Regions from separate parts of the Streptomyces sp. bgisy130 genome, predicted to be linked through region 1. Evidence: riboswitches for the same ligand, from Rfam matches in the RefSeq annotation. Region 1 holds a riboswitch; each other region holds the start of a gene.
The links. A riboswitch is a leader RNA that binds a small molecule or an ion and turns the genes downstream of it on or off. The one in region 1 is predicted to bind cyclic di-AMP.
Positions count from the first base shown of each region.

Region 1 (5,568 bases):
AACGGGCCCGCGCCGAGGTGGCGGCGGCGACCGGGGAGGTGCGCGGCCGGCTCGCGGTCGGCGCGATCACCACCGTCGCGGCCGTGGATCTCGCCCGTGAGCTGGGGGCCTTCCGGACGCGGTGCCCGCAGGTGCGGATCAGTCTCCAGACCGATATGAGCGACGAGCTGATCGAGCAGGTGCGGCAGGGCATGCTGGACGTCGCGTTCGTCGGGCTGGTGCCCGCGGCCCGCACCGTCGGCGTACGGGAGATGGAGCTGGCGCGCGGCGAGCTGGTCGCCGTCGTGCCGCCAGGGCATCCGCTGGCGGGGCGGGAGTGGACCACGCTGTCGCGGATGGCGCGGGAGACCTTCGTCGACTTCACGGCGGGGTCGGCGGCCCGCCGGCAGCGCGATGACGCGTTCCGTGCGGCGGGGCTGACCTCGGAGGTGGCGTTCGAGGTGACCACGGTCGAGTTCCTGGCGAAGCTGGTGCGGGCGGGCTTGGGTGTCGGCATGGTCCCGGAGGCCATCGCCTCCGAGCTGGCCGGGCTGCACACCGTGCGGGTGCGCCCGGCGCCCGAGCGGACCGAGCGGGTGGTGTGGAGCGGCCTCGGCCCGTCTCCGGCGGCGGTGGCCTTCTTGACCGGGCTGGGGGTGGAGGTGGCGTAGGCCCCCGCCCGGTGCGCGGGCGCGCCGTTGTGCGCCCAGCGGTTACGGTCGGAAGGTGCACGACAAGCCCCACACCCCCGCCGCCGGCGCCCCGGCGGGCTGCCCCGCCGCCGGGCCCGCCCCTGCCCTGTTCACCTGGGAGTTCGCCTCCGACCCGTACCCCGCGTACGCCTGGCTGCGCGAGCATGCGCCGGTGCACCGGACCGAGCTGCCCAGCGGTGTCGAGGCGTGGCTGGTGACGCGGTACACGGAGGCGCGGCAGGCGCTCGCCGACGCCCGGCTGTCCAAGAACCCGGTCCACCACAGCGAGGCCGCGCACGGCAAGGGCAAGGTCGGCATCCCGGGGGAGCGCAGCGCCAACCTGATGACGCATCTGCTCAATATCGACCCCCCGGACCACACCCGGCTGCGCCGGCTGGTCTCGAAGGCGTTCACCCCGCGCCGGGTCGCCGCCTTCGCCCCGCGGGTCCAGGAGCTGACCGACCAGCTTATCGACGCCATGATCGCCAAGCCGGGCGGCGCGGGGGAGGCCGATCTGATCCATGAGTTCGCGTTCCCGCTGCCCATCTACGCGATCTGCGATCTGCTGGGGGTGCCGCGCGAGGACCAGGACGACTTCCGGGACTGGGCGGGCATGATGATCCGACACGGTGGCGGGCCGCGCGGCGGCGTCGCCCGCTCCGTGAAGAAGATGCGCGGCTATCTCGCCGAGCTGATCCACCGCAAGCGCGCGTCGCTGGGCGACACCGCCGAGGCGGACGAGGATCTGATCTCCGCCCTGATCAGGGCCTCCGACCACGGCGAGCAGCTGACCGAGAACGAGGCCGCCGCGATGGCCTTCATCCTGCTCTTCGCGGGCTTCGAGACCACCGTCAACCTCATCGGCAACGGCCTCTACGCGCTGCTGCGCCACCCCGCCCAGCGGGAGCTGCTCCAGAAGTCGATCGCGGCGGGCGACACCGAGCTGCTCGCCACCGGCATCGAGGAACTGCTCCGTTACGACGGCCCTGTGGAGCTGGCCACCTGGCGGTTCGCGACCCAGGAGCTGACGCTCGCGGGGCAGCGGATCGCCGAGGGGGACCCGGTCCTGGTGGTGCTGGCCGCCGCCGACCGGGACCCGGCGCGCTTCGACGAGCCGGATGTGCTCGATCTGACCCGGCGTGACAACCAGCATCTGGGATACGGGCACGGCATCCACTACTGCCTGGGGGCGCCGCTCGCCCGGCTCGAAGGACAGACCGCGCTGGCGACCCTGCTGACCCGGCTCCCGGACATCCGGCTTGCGGCGGAACCGGATGATTTGCGCTGGCGCGGCGGACTCATCATGCGCGGACTGCGTTCACTTCCGGTGGAGTTCACTCCGGATCGGCCCTGACCAGCAACAAGGCCATATGTGACACAGAGTCAACCGCGTGACCATTACGTGATCTCCGATACACCGACTTGTGACTACCCGTGACCCCGGCTACCTTTCGACCGGACGATCGACAGGCTTCACTCGATCGGTCGAAGCGGTGATGTGGGGGACCGGTGTAACGGTGCCGCTCGCGTGCGTCGGCCGGCCGGAGGCCCCGTCGAGCAGCTCGAAGAGCTCGTCGAACAACTCAACCGCCGCGCGAAAGGCATCCGCATGCGTTCCGGGAACGGCCGACATCGTCGCCCCCGTCAGGCACCGGCCATCTTTGTCACGGCGGGCGTGACCGGCTCCGCCTTCGCCCTCCCCCTCCTCGGGGCGAGCGGCGCACACGCCGCCGACACCGCGACCTGGGACAAGGTCGCCCAGTGCGAGAGCGCTGGAGTGTGGAGCGCCGCCTCGGGCAACGGCTACTACGGCGGCCTCCAGCTGACCCAGGAGATGTGGGACAGCTACGGCGGCTCGGCCTACGCCTCGCGACCCGACTACGCCAGCCGCTCCCAGCAGATCGCCGTGGCCCAGTCGATCCTCGACGACCGCGGGCCGGACGCCTGGCCGAGCTGTGCGGTGAACGCGGGGCTGACCGGCGACGGCGAGGCCCCGGAGGTCGACCCCGGCAGCACCAGCACCCCCGCGCCCGACCCGTCGGACTCCCGGGGCGGCCTCGACCCCTGGGACACCCCCGGTTCGTCCCGCTCCCACGACGACGGGGACTCCGCCGGGAAGGACCACGGGCCGCGCGACGAGGACGGCGACCGGTCGGACCGGCGGCCGTCCGACGCGACGCCCTCGCCCGACGCCTCCGACTCCGGCGAGCCCGGCGACGCGTCCACGAGCCCGGAGCCGTCCGACCCGGCGACGCCCGGCGACCGGGACGGCGACCAGGGCGACGGCCAGGGCGACGACCCGTCGCAGTCCGCCGACCCGTCCGGCGATGCCCCGTCCGACGACGACCCGTCCGGCAGCCCCTCCACGGACCCGTCCGGGGACGGCAGCCGTACGGACAGCGCCGGCACGCCGCACAAGCCCGCCAAGGGCAAGCACCGCGGCGAGGCGGGCGACGAGGACGCCAAGGGCAGCGGCGACGGCAGGTCCGGCGGCCGGCACGCCTCGCGCGGCGACGACGCGCACCGTACGGGCCCGGCGGCCGACGGCGACTACACGGTGCGCCCGGGTGACAGCCTGTCAGCCATCGCCACGGCCCACCGGCTGTCCGGCGGCTGGTCCGCGCTCTACGACCGCAACGAGGGCGTCATCGGGTCCGACGCGGACCTGATCCAGCCCGGTCAGCAGCTCGATCTCGGGCGGAACGCAGGGTAGTTCGGCCCCCTTCGCCCTCTTTTGGGAAAGTGAGACAAGGGTCTCGTTGACTCCTGTGGGGTCCGGTGTGCTCAACACCGGCATACCGGGCCTCACCTGCGGATATGTAACCAACCCGTGATCAAAAGCGGTCAACTTGGTTCAGATGAGGGGGTTTGAACCCCAGGGGCATTACTGCTTAACGTCAGGATCGCTCGCCAAAGCGAGCCCCTCGATCACACGCCGAATCCTGCCGGTGGTCGAAGGCACTTGACGCGCAAGCGCCGAAGGCAGGAGCGGGGGACCCAAGGTAAGTGCCGGCCCCGCCCGTGAAAACGGGTCAACCGGCTTGGGGTGAAGCCAGGTGCGCGTGCGCGCCGGCCGGGCGACTCATCAGCCCGAACCCGACAGCTCACCTCGTAGGCGTCGGTGAGGAAACGAACGAACCATGCTGATCTTCAAGGGCAAGCACCGTCGTCCCTCCAAGGCAGTCCGCGTCGCCACCCTCGCCGGTGTCGCCGGTGCCGCCGTGGCCGTCCCGATGATGGGCGCCACCTCCGCCTCCGCCGCCTCCGTCGCCACCTGGGACAAGGTCGCCCAGTGCGAGTCCGGCGGCAACTGGTCGATCAACACCGGTAACGGCTACTACGGTGGCCTCCAGTTCTCCAACTCCAGCTGGGCCGCCGCCGGTGGCACCAAGTTCGCGCCGCGCGCCGACCTGGCCACCAAGGCCCAGCAGATCCAGGCCGCCGAGAAGCTCCTCGCCATCCAGGGCCCGGGCGCCTGGTCCTGCGCCGGTGCGGGCAACCTGACCGCCGGCGGCCCGGCCCCCGACCTCGGCACCTCCGCGCAGACCAAGTCCGCGCCGAAGCAGGAGTCCGCCAAGCCGGAGGTCAAGAAGGCCCCGTCCCAGGACCGTGCCTCGCGCTCCACCGAGCGCAAGTCCACCGGCCACGGCAACTACACCGTCAAGGCGGGCGACACCCTCGCCAAGATCGCCAAGGCCCACGGCACCGACTGGAAGTCCGTCTACAAGGCCAACAAGTCGGTCATCGGCGGCAACCCGAACCTGATCATCCCGGGCCAGCAGCTCAACGTCTGAGCCACAGCTCACCGGGGCTCCTGAGGGCCCGAGCGGCGGGCCCCCTTCCTCCGTGAGACCGCCCCGTCAGGGCGCGCCCTTCCCCCAGCGCGCCGTGGCGGGGCTTCTCATGTCCCGGGCCGCATCCGAGGCGCCCGGCCGGCGGCAGGCCGCTGACCGGCGCTGTTCCGCGACTTTCCCCGTTCGGCGAACAATGTGCCGAACGTCCCGGGAACTGGGCCTTTGGGCAGGATTTCGGGGGCGTTCCGTCCCACGGAGCGGGCCAAGGGCAGGCGGACGAGCCCGGGGCCGTTAGGCTCGTGCGCAGAACGCCAGACACCCACGAAGGAGACAACGTGCCGTCGATCGACGTCGTCGTAGCCCGCGAAATTCTCGACTCGCGAGGTAATCCCACGGTCGAGGTCGAGGTCGGCCTCGACGACGGCAGCACCGGCCGTGCCGCCGTCCCGTCCGGCGCCTCCACCGGAGCCTTCGAGGCCATCGAGCTCCGTGACGGCGACCCGAACCGCTACCTCGGCAAGGGCGTCGAGAAGGCCGTGCTGGCCGTCATCGAGCAGATCGGCCCGGAGCTCGTCGGCTACGACGCGACCGAGCAGCGGCTGATCGACCAGGCGATGTTCGACCTGGACGCCACCGACAACAAGGGCTCGCTCGGCGCCAACGCCATCCTCGGCGTCTCCCTCGCCGTCGCGCACGCCGCCTCCGAGGCCAGCGACCTCCCGCTGTTCCGCTACCTCGGCGGCCCGAACGCGCACGTCCTGCCCGTCCCGATGATGAACATCCTCAACGGTGGGTCGCACGCCGACTCCAACGTGGACATCCAGGAGTTCATGATCGCCCCGATCGGCGCGGAGTCCTTCTCCGAGGCGCTGCGCTGGGGCACCGAGGTCTACCACACCCTCAAGAAGGTCCTGAAGGAGCGCGGCCTGTCCACCGGTCTCGGTGACGAGGGTGGCTTCGCCCCGAACCTGGGCTCCAACCGTGAGGCCCTCGACCTCATCCTGGAGGCGATCAAGCAGGCCGGTTACGCCCCCGGCCAGGACATCGCGCTCGCGCTGGACGTCGCCGCCTCCGAGTTCTACAAGGACGGCAAGTACCAGTTC
Region 1 is NZ_JBYISA010000037.1:16,832-22,399, forward strand. Features, by position in the region: gene AC3EUV_RS31580 (LysR family transcriptional regulator) at 1-650, shown strand, start outside; gene AC3EUV_RS31585 (cytochrome P450 family protein) at 706-2,025, shown strand; gene AC3EUV_RS31590 (transglycosylase family protein) at 2,281-3,384, shown strand; cyclic di-AMP (ydaO/yuaA leader) riboswitch at 3,636-3,804, shown strand; gene AC3EUV_RS31595 (transglycosylase family protein) at 3,812-4,465, shown strand; gene eno (phosphopyruvate hydratase) at 4,801-5,568, shown strand, end outside.

Region 2 (5,568 bases), on a different contig from region 1:
CTCGACCAGGTGGAGCCGGTCGCGCCGCTTGCTCCGCCGGAACTCGCTGCGCCGCCGCACCACATTGAAGCGGTGGTCGACATAGACCTCCAGCAGCTCCTTGAGCCCCAGCGTCAGCGGCTGGCCGTCCACCAGCGCGACGTTGTTGATGCCGAAGGACTCCTCCATCGGCGTGAGCTTGTAGAGCTGCTCCAATACGGCCTCGGGGTTGAAGCCGTTCTTGACCTCGATCACCAGCCGCAGGCCGTGTTCGCGGTCGGTGAGGTCCTTGACGTCGGCGATGCCCTGGAGCTTCTTCGACCCGACCAGGTCCTTGATCTTGGAGATGACCTTCTCGGGGCCGACGGTGAAGGGGAGTTCGGTGACGACCAGGCCCTTGCGGCGGGCGGTGACGGTCTCCACGGTGACCGTCGCACGGATCTTGAACGTGCCACGGCCCTTCTCGTACGCGTCCCGTACGCCGCCGAGCCCCACGATCCGGCCGCCCGTCGGCAGATCCGGACCCGGCACGAAGCGCATCAGGGTCTCGAGATCGGCGTTGGGGTGCTTGATCAGATGGCGGGCCGCGGCGATGACCTCGCCCAGGTTGTGCGGCGGCATGTTCGTCGCCATACCGACGGCGATGCCGGAGGCGCCGTTGACGAGGAGGTTGGGATACGCGGCGGGGAGGGCGGCCGGTTCCTGCTCCTGGCCGTCGTAGTTCGGCGAGAAGTCGACGGTGTCCTCGTCGATGGACTCCGTCATCAGGGACGTGGCGGACGCCATCCGGCACTCGGTGTACCGCATCGCGGCGGGCGGATCGTCATTGCCCAGGGAACCGAAGTTGCCGTGGCCGTCCACCAGGGGCAGCCGCATGGAGAACGGCTGCGCCATGCGCACCAGCGCGTCGTAGATCGAGGCGTCGCCGTGCGGATGGAGCTTACCCATCACCTCACCGACGACGCGGGCGCACTTGACGTAGCCGCGGTCGGGGCGCACCCCCATTTCGTTCATCTGGTACAGAATGCGGCGGTGCACGGGCTTGAGACCGTCGCGGGCGTCCGGCAGGGCGCGCGAGTAGATGACCGAATACGCGTACTCGAGGAAGGAACCCTGCATCTCGTCGACGACGTCGATGTCGAGGATCCTCTCCTCGAAGTCGTCCGGCGGCGGGGTCTTCGTGCTGCGGCGGGCCATCGCGGCTGCGGCTCCTTCTGCTGCGTCTACTGCCGATGTCGTGGAGGCGACATCGGAACAACGGTCAACCCGTCGGGTCAACCAGCTGGGGGATCGACCCGCGAGTATGTCTGAGTCTGACGCGGACCATTGTGGACCGCGCCACTGACAACGCCGACCGCGACTCCCCCTTCGGCCCCGCGGGAGCCGAGCGCGCCGTACGTTCGGGGCCGGTCGGACGGGAACTTCGCCAGATGCCGACGCGCTTGCATACAGTGACAGAACTTCCTCGCAAGCGGATCGAAGGGACGTACATGCCCATGGGTCACACGGCCACAGAACAAGCCGGCTCCGGCGGCCTGACAGCGACCGAGCACCGGCTGGCCAACGGCCTGCGCGTGGTGCTCTCCGAAGACCACCTGACCCCGGTCGCGGCGGTGTGCCTCTGGTACGACGTCGGCTCCCGCCACGAGGTCAAGGGCCGTACGGGCCTGGCTCACCTCTTCGAGCATCTGATGTTCCAGGGTTCCGCGCAGGTGAAGGGCAACGGCCACTTCGAGCTGGTGCAGGGCGCCGGCGGTTCGCTCAACGGCACCACGAGCTTCGAGCGCACCAACTACTTCGAGACCATGCCCGCCCATGAGCTGGAGCTCGCGCTCTGGCTGGAGGCGGACCGGATGGGCTCGCTGCTGACCGCGCTCGACGAAGAGTCGCTGGAGAACCAGCGCGACGTCGTCAAGAACGAGCGCCGCCAGCGTTACGACAACGTCCCGTACGGCACGGCCTTCGAGAAGCTCACGGCCATGGCCTACCCCGAGGGCCACCCGTACCACCACACCCCTATCGGGTCGATGGCCGACCTGGACGCGGCGTCCCTGGAGGACGCGCGGGCGTTCTTCCGCACGTACTACGCGCCCAACAACGCCGTCCTGTCGGTCGTCGGCGACATCGACCCCGAGCGGACGCTGGCCTGGATCGAGAAGTACTTCGGTTCGATCCCCTCGCACGACGGCAAGCAGCCGCCCCGGGACGGCACCCTGCCCGACGTCCTCGGCGGCGAGCTGCGCGAGGTCGTCGAGGAGGACGTGCCCTCCCGCGCCCTGATGGCGGCCTACCGCCTGCCGCACGACGGCACCCGTGAGGCGGACGCCGGGGACCTGGCGCTGACCGTTCTGGGCGGCGGCGAGTCCTCCCGCCTGTACAACCGGCTGGTGCGCCGCGACCGCAGCGCCGTCGCCGCCGGCTTCGGCCTGCTGCGGCTGGCCGGCGCCCCCTCGCTGGGCTGGCTGGACGTGAAGACGTCCGGCGGGGTCGAGGTTCCCGACATCGAGCGCGCGGTCGACGAGGAGCTGGCCCGGTTCGCCGCCGAGGGGCCGACGCCGGAAGAGATGGAGCGGGCGCAGGCCCAGCTGGAGCGCGAGTGGCTCGACCGGCTGGCCACGGTCAGCGGCCGCGCCGACGAACTGTGCCGCTTCGCCGTCCTGTTCGGTGACCCGCAGCTCGCGCTGACCGCCGTCCAGCGCGTGCTGGACATCACCCCGGAGGAGGTGCAGGCCGTCGCCAAGGCCCGGCTGCGCCCCGACAACCGCGCGGTGCTGGTCTACGAGCCCACCGAGCCGTCCGACGCCGTCGACACCGAGGAAGGGGAGGCGGACCAGTGAGCGACGCCACCACCCACGCCGATTCTCCCGTGAGCACCATGGACTTCCACCCGCAGCCCCAGGGGGGCGCGCCCAAGCCGTGGGCCTTCCCTGCCCCCGAGCGCAGCCAACTGCCCAACGGGCTCACCCTCCTGACGAGCCACCGTCCCGGCCAGCAGGTCGTCGCCGTCGAGATCAACCTCGTCGCGCCGCTGGACGCCGAACCCGAGGGCCTGGACGGCGTGGCCACGATCATGGCGCGTGCGCTGTCCGAGGGCACCGACACGCTCGACGCGGAGGAGTTCGCCGCCGAGCTGGAACGCTGCGGCGCCACTCTGGACGCGCACGCCGACCACCCCGGCGTACGGGTCTCCCTCGAGGTGCCGGTGTCCCGGCTGAACCGTGCGCTCGGCCTGCTCGCCGACGCGCTGCGGGCGCCCGCCTTCCCGGAGAGCGAGGTCGAGCGGCTGGTCCGCAACCGCCTCGACGAGATTCCGCACGAGCTCGCCAACCCGGCCCGCCGTGCCGCGATGTCGCTGTCCAAGGAGCTGTTCCCGGCCACCGCCCGTATGTCGCGGCCCCGGCAGGGCACCGAGGAGACCGTCGCGCGGATCGACGCCGCGGCCGTCCGGGCCTTCTACGACGCCCATGTACGGCCCGCCACGGCCACCGCCGTCATTGTCGGTGACCTCACCGGTGTCGACCTCGACGCGGCGCTCGCCGGCACCCTCGGCGCCTGGACCGGCTCCACGGCCGAGCCGCTGACGGCCGCGCCGATCGTCGCCGACGACACCGGCCGGGTGGTGGTCGTGGACCGCCCCGGGGCCGTCCAGACGCAGCTGCTCATCGGCCGTATCGGTGCCGACCGGCACGACCGGGTCTGGCCCGCGCAGGTCCTCGGCACGTACTGCCTGGGCGGCACCCTCACCTCCCGTCTGGACCGCGTGCTGCGGGAGGAGAAGGGCTACACCTACGGGGTGCGCGCCTTCGGCCAGGTACTGCGCTCCACCGCCCCCGGCTCCCCGGAGGGGTCCACGGGTGCCGCGCTGCTGGCCATCAGCGGCTCGGTGGACACCGGCTCCACCGTCCCGGCGCTCGAGGACCTGTGGAAGGTGCTGCGCACCCTCGCGGCAGAGGGGCTGACGGACGAGGAGCGGGATGTCGCCGTGCAGAACCTCGTCGGGGTCGCACCGCTGAAGTACGAGACCGCGGCTGCCGTCGCGGGCACCCTCGCCGACCAGGTGGAGCAGCAGCTGCCGGACGACTTCCAGGCGCAGTTGTACGCCCGCCTCGCGGAGACCGGCACGGTCGAGGCGACCGCGGCGGCGGTCAACGCCTTCCCCGTGGACCGGCTGGTGACCGTCCTGGTGGGCGATGCGGCACAGATCGCCGAGCCGGTCAAGACGCTGGGCATCGGTGAGGTGACCGTCGTCAGCGGCTAGTCCCGCCCGTGTGACGGAAGGTCATATATCGACATGCGGCTCCCGTGGTGCTTATCGGCCACGGGAGCCGCTGTATGTCCGGTTTATTGCGGCTGGTGCTCCGGTTCTTGTGGCATCCCGCACAAAAAAGCTGATCTGTTTGCCGATTGAAAGTTGCCCCGTTTAGCGTCGGTCCGGCTGTTCGTCACAAGTCCGCCACAACAGTGGCACCGGGCAGTCATCGCCGAGTCCCCGTACGGCGCGAGCCAGGGGAGCCGGGGACCCATATGTCCCTTGGGGTGAATCGGGCTCCTCTCTGAGGAGTCCGTAGGAGACCTTCCTGCTCCGAACCCGTCAGCTAACCCGGTAGGCGAGAAGGAGGGAAAGGACAAGCCACCACATGGCGCTCATCCGTGCCACCGGGAAGCACCGTCGCACGAGCCGCCCCGTCAAGACGGGCCGCAACATCGCCGGCATAGCCACCCTCGCGGCCGGTGGTGTGGTCGCTTCCGTGGCCTCGCCGGCAATGGCCGCGACGGACGAGGCGCGCCCGCACGACACCGGACTCCAGCAGGCCGTCGTGCTCGGAGACGAGCTCGCCAGCCGGGTCGAGGCCCAGGCCGACGCGCAGCAGGCCGACGCCGAGATCGCCGCGGCGCGGGCGAAGGCCGAGGCCGTCGCCAAGAAGCAGGCCGACGAGGCCAAGCGGCGTGCCGAGGCGGCGAAGAAGAAGGCCAAGGCCGCCCACGAGGCCAAGGTGCGCGCCGCCCGCGAAGCGGAGCGCAAGCGCCTCAACGCCTTCGTCGCCCCCATTGCCGACTCCTACGTCTCCACCTCCTACAAGGCCTCCAGCGGCCTGTGGTCCTCCGGCAGCCACACCGGCATCGACTTCCACGCCGCCTCCGGCACCAGCGTCCACGCGGTCGGCTCGGGCACCGTCGTCGAGGCCGGCTGGGGCGGCTCGTACGGCAACAACATCGTGATCAAGATGAACGACGGCACGTACACCCAGTACGGCCACCTGTCGTCGCTCGGTGTCTCGGTCGGCCAGCAGGTCACCCCGGGCCAGCAGATCGGCCTCTCCGGCGCCACCGGCAACGTCACCGGCCCGCACCTGCACTTCGAGGCCCGCACCGGCGCCGACTACGGTTCGGACATCGACCCGGTCGCCTACCTGCGCGGGCACGGCGTCAACGTCTGATCCCGCGCCGCGCCGGTGCCGCGCCTCTATGGGGCCTGCCACACGCCGAGCGTCCTTCCGGAGCCCCGGTCCCACGGCCGGGGCTTCGGCGTATCCGGAGTGCGGTGCGCGCGCACGGGTCACGCCGACGGCCCGCGACTTCCGGCCAAAA
Region 2 is NZ_JBYISA010000021.1:18,882-24,449, reverse strand. Features, by position in the region: gene AC3EUV_RS24750 (DNA gyrase/topoisomerase IV subunit A) at 1-1,176, opposite strand, end outside; gene AC3EUV_RS24745 (M16 family metallopeptidase) at 1,476-2,816, shown strand; gene AC3EUV_RS24740 (M16 family metallopeptidase) at 2,855-4,237, shown strand; cyclic di-AMP (ydaO/yuaA leader) riboswitch at 4,449-4,604, shown strand; gene AC3EUV_RS24735 (M23 family metallopeptidase) at 4,617-5,417, shown strand.
Region 2: linked by a shared signal. The riboswitch ahead of AC3EUV_RS24735 (M23 family metallopeptidase) and the one ahead of AC3EUV_RS31595 (transglycosylase family protein) in region 1 are both predicted to bind cyclic di-AMP.

Region 3 (5,568 bases), on a different contig from region 1:
GCCGCGGGAGGCCAGCCAGTTGCCGATGACGGTCTCGGATTCGCCGCCTTTGTTACCGGGGACCCAATACGAGTAGGCGTCGGCGGTGTCGATGAAATTGCCCCCGCCCGCCACATACGCGTCGAGCACGGCGAAGGACTCGGCTTCGCCGGCCGTCCAGCCGAAGACATTGCCCCCGAGCGACAGCGGGGAGACGGAGAGCGAGCCGAGAGGCTTGCGGGTGCTGCGGGCGTCTGGGGTGCTGCGTGTCGCGGTCATGCGTTGTTGCAGCGCCGGGGGAAGAGGAGTTATTCCTTCCTCTTCCCCCGGTCGGCAACAACTTCTCTCGGACCCTTACGGGTTGAGGGCGTGGTTCAGGCTTCGAGGCCCTCGGTCACACATTGAGCCCGTGGTCGCGGAGCCACGGCATCGGGTCGATCGGGTCGCCGGCGCCGGGGCGCACCTCCAGGTGGAGGTGGGGGCCGGTGACGTTGCCGGTGGCGCCGACGCGGCCGATGACGTCGCCGGTGCTGACCTTGCCGGAGGTCTTCAAAATCGAGGAGAGGTGGCAGAACCAGAGTTCGGTGCCGTCGTCGAGGGTGAGGACGATGCGGTAGCCGTACGAGCCGGCCCAGCCGGCCTGGGTGATGGTGCCGGAGTGCACCGCCTTGATGGGGGTGCCGGTCGGCGCGGCGAAGTCCTGTCCGGTGTGGTCGGCGGCCCAGCGGTCGCCGGCCTGGCCGAAGCCGGCGGTGAGCGTGTAGGAGGACACGGGGGCGATGAAGCTCTTCGCCAGTTTGGCGAGGCGTTCGGCCTCCGCCTTCCGCCGGGCCGCTTCCTCCGCCTTGCGCTTGGCCTCCATCTCGGCCGCCTTCTTGGCTGCTGCGGCTTTCTCGGCCGACTTCTGGTGGGCGGCGGCTGCCGTTGCGGCCTGCTGGACGGCGGCCTTCTCGGCGGCCTCGCGCGCGTCCTGCTCGGCGGAGCCCTGCTGCGCGTCGGCCTGCTGGAGGATGCGGCTGCGCAGCGCCTCACCGGCGCCCGCGGCGTTACCCGTGTCCGCGCCCGTGGAAGCGGCGGTGACGGCACCGCCGTCGGGAGCCGAGGCGGCGTCGGTGGCCGCGGAGTCGTCGTCGGATATCAGGTCGCCGATGCCGGGAAGCTCCTTGGCGTCCGGCAGCTTCTCGGAGAGGTCGTCCGCCATGCCGCCGATGTCGGGCATCGAGATCGGCACCGGCGGACGGCCCTCGGCCGAGGCCATGCCGCTCGCGCCAACCGCCGCGATGACACCGACACCCAGGACGGTGCCGCTGCGGGCGAAGCCGCCGCCGCGCTGCTTGGCGACGCGGTGCTTGCCTCGAACGGAACGGGTGGATTCCTCGGTGGGATTCCATTCCTCCCACGGTCCGTCGCCGTCCTCGGCACCGGGGCCGGGGAAGGCACCTCGGTCATCGAGCTCGTAGGCGAACGGGTCCTCGGGGGTAGGCCTGTTGGACGCCACGGGGGCGCACTCCTTTCCTTCCTTCTCGCCTACCGGGTTAGCTGACGGGTTCGGAGCAGGAAGGTCTCCTACGGACGCCCACTGGCGGAGGGCGTCCGATTCACCCCAAGGAAGTGGTTCCCCGGTTCCCTAGGTGCAGTTCGAAGTGCTTGGGGGTGCGTGAAAAGCGCGTGCGGGATTCGGCGTCGGCGCGCGGTGCCGCCTCGGGCGACGGCTGGGACGACCGCGCTGCGTTATCGGACAGTAATAGAGACGGCGACCGAATTCCAAGCGTTCCCACGAATCCGTATGCGCTCCGGGCAAGCCGCCGCGCGACGTTTTCGGCCAGCAGTGCAGCAATCCGGGCGAGTTGCCCGCCGGCCCTAAACGATCTTTCGCGGATTGTGTGCCAGTCGTTATGCGCAGGGGTGCCCCTCAGCTACGGAGGGTGAGAGCAGTAACGTCGGATCATGGTCGTCAACGTCGGGAACACCGGGAACGCCGGACGGGCTGCCGGTAACGCGTGGGGAGTGGCGGAGCGGTACGGGGAGTTCTCCTGGCGGGAGGCGCGCGGCCGGTCGGCCGCGCACGAGGAGCTGAGCGCGCGGATCAGCCAGGACGCGGAGTTCTGCGATCTGCTGTCCGGCTCGCTGCCCGCCGGCAACAAGCAGCAGCCGGACCTCCTGCTCGCCGCCGTCCGCTATCTCGACGGCCCGCACGCCGAGACGGGCCCGCGCGGTGCGGCGGCGTACGGGCGCTGGCGCGAGTGGACGATCCGGCACTGGGACGAGGTGCGCGCGGTGATCATGCAGCGCGCCACCCAGACCAACGAACCGGCCCGCTGCGCCACCCTGCTGCCGCTGCTCGCCCGTCTGCCGCAGCCGCTGGCGCTGCTGGAGGCCGGCGCGTCCGCGGGGCTGTGTCTGCACCCCGACCGCTATCGCTACCGCTACGAGGCCAGAGGCGAGGACGGGCCGCCCCGCCGGGCCGAGCTGGGGGCACCGGAGAGCCCGCTGATGTTCACCTGCCGTACGGGAGGGGCGGCCGACGAGCTGCCCGAACGGATGCCGCAGATCGTCTGGCGGGCCGGTATCGACCTGGACCCGCTCGACCCGGCCCGCGAACCGGACGATCTGCGCTGGCTCCAGGCGCTCGTATGGCCGGGCGACGGGGAGCGTGCGGCACGGCTGTCCGCCGCCGTCGAGGCGGTGCGGCCGGCGCCGCGGCCGCGGATGGTGCGCGGCGACCTGATCGACGAGCTGCCCGCGCTCGCCGCCGAGGCACCGTCCGGGGCGACGCTGGTCATCTTCCACAGCGCCGTGCTGGGCTATCTCCCGCCCGCCCGCCGCGAGGAGTTCGCGCGTCTCGTACGGTCGCTGCTCGACGGGCGGCCCGGCGGCGGTCACTGGATCTCCAACGAGCACCACTCCGTGCTGCCGTGGATCACCGACTCCGCACCCCACGCGCCCCGCCCGGACGACGCCCTGCACCTGACCCTCGCGCTCGACGGACGCCCGGTCGCGCTCACCGGCCCGCACGGCCGGAGCCTGCACAGCCTCTCCGGCGCGAGGGGCGGCCCGGGGCGCTGAGCGGGGCCGGGGGACGGCCCGGCTCCCGTACGGCACCCTGTACGCCCGCTTGTCCCCCCTACACCGGCCCGCCCCCAATAGGCCCCCGCCAAGCCCCCTACGGTCCCCCGCCTACGCCCCCATGGGCCGCTGCACCGCCAGCAGCGCCATGTCGTCGGCCGGCGCCCCGCCCGTATGCCGTGCCACATCCTCGACGAGGGTGTCCACGAGGACGTCCGGGCCGGGGAAGCGGCAGCCGCGCAGTTTGCCCGACGGGCTGTAGTAGCGGCCGAGGAGGTCCCGGGCGCCGGTCACCCCGTCGGTGAAGAAGAGCAACAGGGCCCCGGCCGGGAAGAACGTCTCGTCCGGCCGGTCCGGCCGGCTCGCCATCTCGCCCAGCCCGAGGGGCGGCGCCGGCGCCTCGGGCAGCAGCTCACGCAGCCCGCCGTCCGGGGTGAGCAGCAGCGGGGACGGGTGGCCCCGGTTGAGCACCCGCAGAACGGACTGCCCGTTGGCGGGGATCTCGGCCAGGACGGCAGTGGTGAACCCCTCGGTCTGCTCCACCCCCTCGCGCCGCCCGCCCTCCCGCCGCAGCGCCCGCTCCAGCCGGCCCGCCACCGCCCCCAGGGTGCGCTCCTGTTCCGCCGCCTCACGGAAGGCGCCGATGACGATCACCGCGGTCCGCACCGCGTCCAGCCCCTTGCCCCGTACATCGCCGACGAGCAGCCGTACGCCGTGCGGGGTCTCCTGCACGGCATACAGGTCACCGCCGCTCCGGTCCGCCACCCGCGCGCCCACATAGCGGGCGGCGATGGCGAACCCGGCGAGCCGTTCGGGCGGCGTGGGCAGGACGGCGCGCTGGGCGGCCGCCGAGACGTCCCCCGGGGAAGCCGGGCGGACGTCGGCGCTCCGGACGATCCGGTTGATGCCGAGGGCCGTCAGAGCGACGAGCAGGACCATGACGGTCTCCGTCACCGACTCGACGTGGTCGTGCGCGGCGCCGCCGCGATAGAGGACGACCCAGATCTCGCCGAGCACGGCGGCCAGGGCCGTGAGCACGGTGCCGCGCAGCGCGAAGAGCGGCGCGGCGACCAGTGGGGCGGCCGAGAAGAAGGGGGCGGCGGTGTAACCGGCGGGCGTCACCGTGCCGAAGGCGACGCCGCCGCCGATCAGGAGGACGGGAAGCCGGCGCACCAGCAGCCGGCCGGACGACACCAGCCGGGCACGGCGCTCCCCGTCGCCCTCGGAGGGCGCCTCACCTCGGAGCATCCGCACCGGCCTCTTCCCCCTCCCGCCCGTCCGTACGGGACCGTCGTGCCGGTCGCCTCGACGTCCCCAGGCTTGCCGGTACGGGCCGGGACGGCGACTCATCGGGGTCCGGACGGGTCACGGGACCAGCCGGGAGGAGGTGGCGCGCGGGCGGCGCGGGAAGCCCAGGAGGAAACAGGGGCCGCCCCGCGCCCCCAAGCGCGGGGCGCTCAAGGGCATTTGAGCACCGCCCGGCACCCGCTCACGCCCGAGGGCCCGGACCGCGAACGGCCCGGGCCCTCGGGGCACCGCATCCGGCCGGACGGTCTTCCCGTCCCGCTTCTGGTGGGCCATCAGGGGCTCGAACCCTGAACCAATGGATTAAAAGTCCACTGCTCTGCCAATTGAGCTAATGGCCCGCACCGAGCAGCATAGCCCGAGGAGGTGCCGCAGCCCGAAGGCATTACGGATCAAGCCATCCGGCGGGGTGCCACGAGGCCGGCCGAAGGGCCCGGCGGGGCCTGCGGCGGGCCGTACAACGCGCGGGGCCCGCACGGCACTTGTGTGCGTACGGGCCCCGCGGATCAGCGTCGGTGATCAGCCGTTGCGCTTCCAGCGCGGCTTGTCCTCGCGACGGCCGAAGGAGCCGGTCGGGGCGCCACGGTGGTCGTCACGACGGCCGTAGGGGCGGTCGCCGCCGGAGCGGTGGCCACCGGTGGACGGACGGCCGCCGGAGCGGTCGTCACGGTTGAACGGGCGGTCGCCGCCGGCGGAGCGGTAGCCACCGGTGGCCGGACGGCCCGTGGTACGGCTGCCGGAGCGGTCGTCGCGGTTGAACGGGCGGCTCGGACGGTCGCCGCGGTCGCGGTTGAAGCCGCCACCGGCACGGTCGTCACGGCGCTCGAAGGAACGGCCACCGGAACGGTCGTCACGGCGGTCGCGGTTGAAGCCGCCGCCGGAACGGTCGTCACGACGGTCACGGTTGAAACCGCCACCGGAACGCTCGTCACGACGGTCACGGCCGAAACCGCCCCGGTCGTCACGACGGTCACGGTTGAAACCGCCGCCGGAACGGTCGTCACGACGGTCGAAGGAACGGCCACCGGAACGGTCATCGCGGCGGTCACGGTTGAAGCCGCCCCGGTCGTCACGGCGGTCACGGTCGAAGGAACGGCCGCCGGAGCGGTCGTCACGGCGGTCGCGGCGCTCGAAGTTGCCCCGGTCGTCGCGGCGCTCGTCGGCCGCGCCGGCCTGCGCCGGAACGGCGGCCTCGGCCACCTCGGCGGCGGCGGTCTC
Region 3 is NZ_JBYISA010000031.1:52,246-57,813, reverse strand. Features, by position in the region: gene AC3EUV_RS29605 (aldo/keto reductase) at 1-258, opposite strand, end outside; gene AC3EUV_RS29600 (M23 family metallopeptidase) at 374-1,477, opposite strand; cyclic di-AMP (ydaO/yuaA leader) riboswitch at 1,489-1,643, opposite strand; gene AC3EUV_RS29595 (DUF2332 domain-containing protein) at 1,927-3,045, shown strand; gene AC3EUV_RS29590 (PP2C family protein-serine/threonine phosphatase) at 3,157-4,293, opposite strand; tRNA gene AC3EUV_RS29585 (tRNA-Lys) at 4,616-4,691, opposite strand; gene AC3EUV_RS29580 (DEAD/DEAH box helicase) at 4,870-5,568, opposite strand, start outside.
Region 3: linked by a shared signal. The riboswitch ahead of AC3EUV_RS29600 (M23 family metallopeptidase) and the one ahead of AC3EUV_RS31595 (transglycosylase family protein) in region 1 are both predicted to bind cyclic di-AMP.